Regions from separate parts of the Delftia sp. CH05 genome, predicted to be linked through region 2. Evidence: riboswitches for the same ligand, from Rfam matches in the RefSeq annotation. Region 2 holds a riboswitch; the other holds the start of a gene.
What was found. A riboswitch is a leader RNA that binds a small molecule or an ion and turns the genes downstream of it on or off. The one in region 2 is predicted to bind glycine.
Positions count from the first base shown of each region.

Region 1 (3,362 bases), on a different contig from region 2:
CAGGCACCACCGGCACCAGTGGTGGTGCCCGTATCGCCGCCGCTGATCATCTGGGTTTGACCACAGGCATTGGTGGCTCCCGTCACGGCGCCGGACTGGGCTCCGCTGATGAATGTATTGGCACAGCGCACGTAAACCGTCTGATTGTCGACATACGGATGGAGGTTTCCCGCCGCATCCTTGGATGTCCCGCTCTGTATGGTCCGTACCGACGTGGTCAGTGTCGGCGCAAAGACGATGGAAACATCGGCACTCGGATCCAGCGTTTGCAGCGTGTAGTTGGCTGCCTGAATGGCCGCTCGCAGCGTACATGCGCCAGCAAAGGTGCCCCCCAGCGTGCTGACACAGGTGGTTGGTGTCGTTGCATTGGCATTGGGAGCATCGCTGTTGTCGGTGACCGTGAAGACGATGGTCGCTGCCAGTGCCGTGGATGAGATACCCGCGCATGAAAGCAGCAGCAAAGAGAAAAGGCACTTCGCTGCACGCCACTTGCGAAAAAATGCCGAACCAGGCAGGCGATTGAGAGCATGCATGATATTCCCCGTTTTCTCAAGGAGATATGACAGGAAAATGATTTTCCCAATGGCAATGGCCATCAGTTGTACCCAGCGCATTTGCATCGCCGTACCTCGAATAGTTCTATTTGAATCACGAGCTCACAACTCACCTTGCAGCCGATGAGGTTGGAAGCAAAATGTTTCGCGCAGATCCTGCGCGTCAATCAAAAAAAGGCGGATTTCCATCAACGCTTGCGCGCTGCTCCACTGCCCGTTGAGCGGACACACCTTCAGTCGGGTTTGCGACGCAAAACATTCCTCCCTCGACAAACCATATTCACCGTGCTTGTATTTTTTCAGTGACGGACCAGTTTCCATGGACCCGCACCTGTGCAACGGTAAGTCGCCTATCAGACATATATACAACCCATGGTTAACCCATGCAGGTCCAATCGACCAGAACATGCACTGACAAACCACTGCACATATCGATAGACTAAATCATGTTTTTTTCTATTTCAATAGTTTTTTTTACATGAAACCAGAGACTCGTACCAGCGCTACGAGGGAGGCACTTGAGCGATCTAGGGAATACCCTGAATCAGCCACACCACATACAGGTAACTGGTGGTATCCCCAATACGACTGGAGCTGGCTGCGCAAGCCACATAGAATCGCCCCTGCAGGAGAGCAGGCGGGCGCCACGGTGCCGAGCCTCACCGAAGGCGCAAACTCCCATACACGCTCAGGTTCCGTACTGCAAACACAACATGCCGTCTGGAGAGCCGCCGCACGCAATGTGCGGCGCACCGAAGGAGCAAGCCCCGTTCCCATGGACGGCGGTGAATCTCTCAGGTACCAAGGACAGGGGGAGCGGCAGCTGCGTCACGACGGACGCCGGCTGCCTGCTATCCAGACCATAGCGGCCAGCTTTCGCGTGACCCGGCACATGCCTTTGAAAGGGCATCGTCATGCGCGTCATCGTTCTCGGAGCCGGCCTGATCGGCACCACGTCGGCCTACTATCTGCAATCCCTCGGTCATGAAGTGACCGTCATCGACCGCCAGGCAGCGCCCGGCGCCGAAACCAGTTTCGCCAACGGCGGGCAGATCTCGGTCAGCCATGCCGAGCCCTGGGCCAACCCCGGCGCACCGCTGAAGCTGCTGGGCTGGCTGGGCCGGCAGGACGCCCCCCTGCTCTTCCGCCTGCGCGCCGACATGCGCCAGTGGCTCTGGGGCCTGTCCTTCCTGCGCAACTGCACGCCCGCGCGCACGCGCCACAACATCCGGCAGATCGTTCGCCTGGGCACCTACAGCCGCGAGGCCCTGCAGCAGCTGCGGTCGGACACCGGCATCCAGTACGAGCAGCGCACGCAGGGCATCCTGCACTTCTACACGAACGCCCGCGAGTTCGAGGGCGCGCTCAAGCCCACCGAGCAGATGCAGGCCCTGGGCTGCGACCGCCGCCTGATCGATGCCGACGAAGCCGTGCGCCTGGAGCCGGCCCTGGCCCATGTGCGCGGGCAGATAGCGGGCGCCACCTATACGGTCGAGGATGAATCAGGCGACGCCAACCTCTTCACACGCGAGCTGGCGCGCATCGCCGCCGCCACGGGCGTGCAGTTCCGCCAGAGCCACCACGTGACGGCGCTGCGCACCACGGGCGCGGGCGCCAGCCGCCATATCGACCATGTGGAGGTGACCAATGCCGATGGCCGCTACGAACGCATCCAGGGCGACGCCTATGTGCTGGCCATGGGCTCGTTCAGCCCGCTGCTGGCCCAGCCGCTGGGGTTGCGCCTGCCCATCTATCCGGCCAAGGGCTACTCCGTGACCCTGCCGGTGCTGGACCCCGCCAAGGCCTATCAGGTCAGCCTCACGGACGACGAGTTCAAGCTGGTGTTCTCGCGCTACACGGGCGCGCAAGGCGACCGCCTGCGCATTGCGGGCACGGCCGAGTTCAACGGCTACGACCGCAACCTGGACCCCGTGCGCTGCGAGGCCATCGTGCGGCGCGTGCAGCAGCTGTTCCCCGGCGCCGGCGATACCGGCCGCGCCCAGTTCTGGAGCGGCCTGCGCCCCGCCACGCCCAGCAATGTGCCGCTGATCGGACGCTCGCCCATCGCCAACCTGTTCCTGAACACCGGCCACGGCACGCTGGGCTGGACCCATGCCTGCGGCTCCGGCATGGCGCTGGCCGACCTGGTCAGCGGCAGGCAGCCAGCGGTGGATTTCGATTTTCTGGGAGCCGCAGCCATGGACCCGGATCGCAGCGCAGGCACGGTGCGCCCGCGCGCGGTCTGAGGTGCAGACGGTGTGTACCGTGTGTACGGCGTGTACGACGCCTAGGCAGTGAACACCGTCAACACCCCGGCGAAGCGGTGCAGGCGGGCGTCCATGATCTCGGCTTCGGCGACGAAGCCGATCAATGGCACATCGCCCAGTGCGTGGCGCAGGGTGCGCAGTTCGGCATCGGGGCCGCCGAACAGGCCGCCGCCGCGGCCCCGGCAACTGATGTAGATGGCGCCACGGATGCGGGGCTGTGCCTCGCCTTCGGGCGCCGCCTCCTCGGGCTCCGCCGCATCGCGCAGCGCAGCGCCCAGTTGCAGCAGTTCCTGGCGCGCGACCTGGGCCTGGCGGCGGCAGAAGATCACCGAATGCCCGGCCTCCACGGCCGATGACAGGGCCACGCCCTGGCGCAGCGGGTCCAGTCCGACCAGGGTCAGCACCTGGGCCTCTTCGGTCAGCACGCCGTGGGCCAGGCCCCGGCCCGGCGGCGCAATGGCCGCCAGCGTGGTGCGGACCGTGGTCAGCGCGGGCTGCCAGTCGCTGCCTTCCAGCTCCACGCCCAGCAGTTGCAGCAGGC
Region 1 covers NZ_WUMG01000051.1:5,281-8,642, forward strand. Annotated here, with positions in the region: partial or broken gene GRX31_RS25985 (beta strand repeat-containing protein) at 1-614, opposite strand, end outside; gene GRX31_RS25990 (hypothetical protein) at 657-875, opposite strand; glycine riboswitch at 1,265-1,375, shown strand; gene GRX31_RS25995 (D-amino acid dehydrogenase) at 1,469-2,800, shown strand; gene GRX31_RS26000 (FIST signal transduction protein) at 2,842-3,362, opposite strand, start outside.
Region 1: linked by a shared signal. The riboswitch ahead of GRX31_RS25995 (D-amino acid dehydrogenase) and the one ahead of gcvT (glycine cleavage system aminomethyltransferase GcvT) in region 2 are both predicted to bind glycine.

Region 2 (3,362 bases):
ACGATCTCGCCGCTGACGGGCATGTAGACATCGGCGGCGGCCTTGACGGACTCGACCACGCCGGCCACATCGCCCTGGTTGAAGCTGGTGCCCACGGCGGGCAGGTCGACGAACACCACGTCGCCCAGCGCGTCCTGCGCGTGGAGGGTGATGCCGACGATGGCCGCGTCAGGGTTGGCGGCGTTGATCCACTCGTGGTCCTTGGAATACTGGATGCTCATGGCTTGCTCCGATAGAAACTGAAAAAACCTGTGAAAGGCGGTTTGAGAAAGGTCAGTGCGCACTGTAGCGGCATGCGATGGCAGGAAAAACGAATCCGCCGAACTCGATCCACGGCAAGCGCGCAGGCTGTCCTCAACCGCGGTGATAGCGGGGCGCCACGAAGGGCGTGGCCTGCACCTGCATGGGCACGGCCTTGCCGCGCACCATGGCCTGCAGCGTGGTGCCGACGGCGGCGCTGCCCGGCTCCACGTACGCCAGGGCCACGGGCTGGTTCAGCGTGGGCGACAGCAGGCCGCTGGTGACCTGGCCGACCTTGCGGCCGCCGGCATCCAGCAGCTCCGTGCCTTCGCGCACGGGCACGCGCTCCAGGGCCACCAGGCCCACGCGCTTGCGCGTGAGCAGCTCGGGCGACTGCAGCTGGGCCAGCACGGTGGCCGCGCCGGGAAAGCCGCCTTCGCGCTCGCCACCTGCGCGGCGGACCTTCTGCACGGCCCAGTTCAGGGCGGCCTCGGCCGGGGTGGTGGTCGTGTCCAGATCGTTGCCGTACAGGCACAGGCCGGCTTCCAGGCGCAGCGAATTGCGCGCGCCCAGGCCCACGGGCCTGACTTCGGGCTGGGCCAGCAGGGCACGGGCAAAGGCCTCGGCGTGGCTGGCGGGCAAGGAGATCTCGAAGCCGTCCTCGCCGGTATAGCCGCTGCGCGTGATGTACAGCTCGGCCCCCTCCCAGTCGAAGTGGCCGCCTGTCATGAACACCAGGCCGGCCGTGTCGGGCAGCAGGCGCTCCATGGCGGCTGCGGCCTGCGGGCCCTGCAGCGCCAGCAGGCCCCGGTCGAACTGGGGCTCGATTTCACAGCGCTGGCCGATGCGGGCCTGGATGTGCGCCAGGTCTTCGTGCTTGCAGGCGCCGTTGACGATCAGGAACAGGTCGTCCTCGCGGCGCACGAACATCAGGTCGTCCAGAATGCCGCCCGCCTCATTGAGCAGCAGGCCGTAACGCTGGCGGTGTTCGCCCAGGCCCAGCACGTCCATGGGCAGCAGCGATTCCAGCGCCGCGCCGGCATCCGGGCCGCGCAGGCTGATCTGGCCCATGTGCGAGACATCGAACAGGCCTGCCGCCTCGCGCGTGTGCAGATGCTCGGCCATCAGCCCCTGCGGGTATTGCACGGGCATGGAGTAGCCGGCAAACGGCACCATGCGCGCGCCCAGTTCCTGGTGCAGGTCGAACAGCGGGGTCCTGAGCAGATCGGTGGTGGAGGCAGCGGACAAGGAGGGCTCTCTTTCAGGCAAGGAACAAGGCATAACGCCATCCCGGTCCTCCGGGATGTGCTGCCCTGCTGTCCGCTTTACCTGAGAGATTCACCCGCACCTTCCATGCGTGGGGCTTGCTCCTTCGGTGGATGGGGCACACCGCCGTGCCCTGCATCTCTCTCCAGCTAGGAACGCCTGCGGCCGTGGCGGCAGGCGGTGCCAGTCCTTTTGCCTGAGCGTTCGGGAAACCCTGCGCCTTCGGCGGTGCCGCTGCCTGCGACCGTTGCGGCCGGGCGGGCACTCTCTCCTGACCGGCGCATTCTAGCTGCGGCCAGCGTCCGCGCGGCTTCGGGATTTCCGCGGGCCGACTGCAACTCCATGCGCTTGCCTGCATGGATGCATTTGCAAATTGCATAACTGTCTAAAAAATCTCCTACATTGAGGTGCATCGATATATGAAATCTCGTGAGCGAGAAGGAAAAAGCGCACATGCAGCAGACGCTGGGAGACACATTGGCCTGGCCGGCACGTTACCTGCCGAACAAGGAAGCCCTGGTCGCATGGGAGGGCGGCGAGCGCCGCGCCTGGACCTACGCCCAGCTCGATGCCGAAGTCAACCGCCACGCCCACGGCCTGGCCGAGCTGGGCATAGGCCATGGCGACGTGGTCGCGGCCTTTCTCTACAACACGCCGGCCTTTGTCTTCACCATGCTGGCGGCCGCGCGCCTGGGCGCCATCTTCAACCCCATCAACTACCGCCTGGCGGCGCAGGAGCTGGCCTTCATCCTCAAGGACGGCGCAGCGCGTGCCCTGGTCTTCGAGCACGAGGGCGGCGAGGTGGCCGCACGCGCCCAGGCCCTGCTCAAGGCCGAAGGCGGCGGCACTGGCACGGGCATCGAGCACTGGATCTTTGCCGACGATGCCCCGGCCGACCCGCTGCCGGTCTGGGCCACGCAGCGCCTGTCCGCCCTGGCCAGGGGCCGCAGCAGCGCGCCGCCCCAGGCCCATGTGCGCGAGAGCGACCCCTGCATCCTCATGTACACCAGCGGCACCACGGGCCGGCCCAAGGGCGTGCTGCATACGCACCGCAGCAAGCTGGCGCACAACGCCCTCATGCACCAGACCATGCAGTTCACGCGCGACGACGTGGGCCTGGCCATGGCGCCGCTCAACCACACGGCCGAGCTGCACACCAGCTTTCTGCCGCGCCTGCAGGCCGGCGCCACCCAGGTGCTGCTGCGCCGCTTCGACGTGGCCGAGGCCTGGCGCCTGATCCGCGAAGAGCGCGTGAGCTTCTTCTTCGCGGCGCCCACCATGATCACCATGCTGCTGGCCGAACCCATCGCCTCGCCTGAGCAGGCGCCCGCGCTGAGGCTGGTGGAGTACGGCGGCGCCTCCATGGCGCCGCACCTGATCCGCGAATGGACGCGCAAGGTCGGCAGCGACCTGGTCCAGGTCTACGGCACCACCGAGATGGGCCCCTGCATGTCCGTCCTGCTGCCGCGCGAGCAACTCTCGCACGCGGGCTCGGCCGGGCTGCCCTCCATGGGCCATGACCTCATCGTGGCCCGCTTGCGCGAAGACAACGCCCCCACCGACCCGGCCGAGGCCTGCCTGCCCGGCGAGGTGGGCGAAATCCTCGTGCGCGGCCCCTGCATGATGGCCGGCTACCTCAACCGCCCCGACGCCAACACCCGCGCCCTGGCGCACGGCTGGTACCACACGGGCGACCTGGGCCACATCGACGACGACGGCTATCTCTGGATCCGCGACCGCATCGACTACATGATCAATTCGGGTGCCGAGAACGTCTATCCCCGCGAAGTGGAAGACGCCCTGGTCGAGCATGCCGATGTGCTCGAGGTCGCCGTCATCGGCGAGGCCGACGAGCG
Region 2 covers NZ_WUMG01000008.1:151,183-154,544, reverse strand. Annotated here, with positions in the region: gene gcvH (glycine cleavage system protein GcvH) at 1-221, opposite strand, end outside; gene gcvT (glycine cleavage system aminomethyltransferase GcvT) at 355-1,521, opposite strand; glycine riboswitch at 1,547-1,665, opposite strand; glycine riboswitch at 1,681-1,790, opposite strand; gene GRX31_RS09675 (fatty acid--CoA ligase) at 1,960-3,362, shown strand, end outside.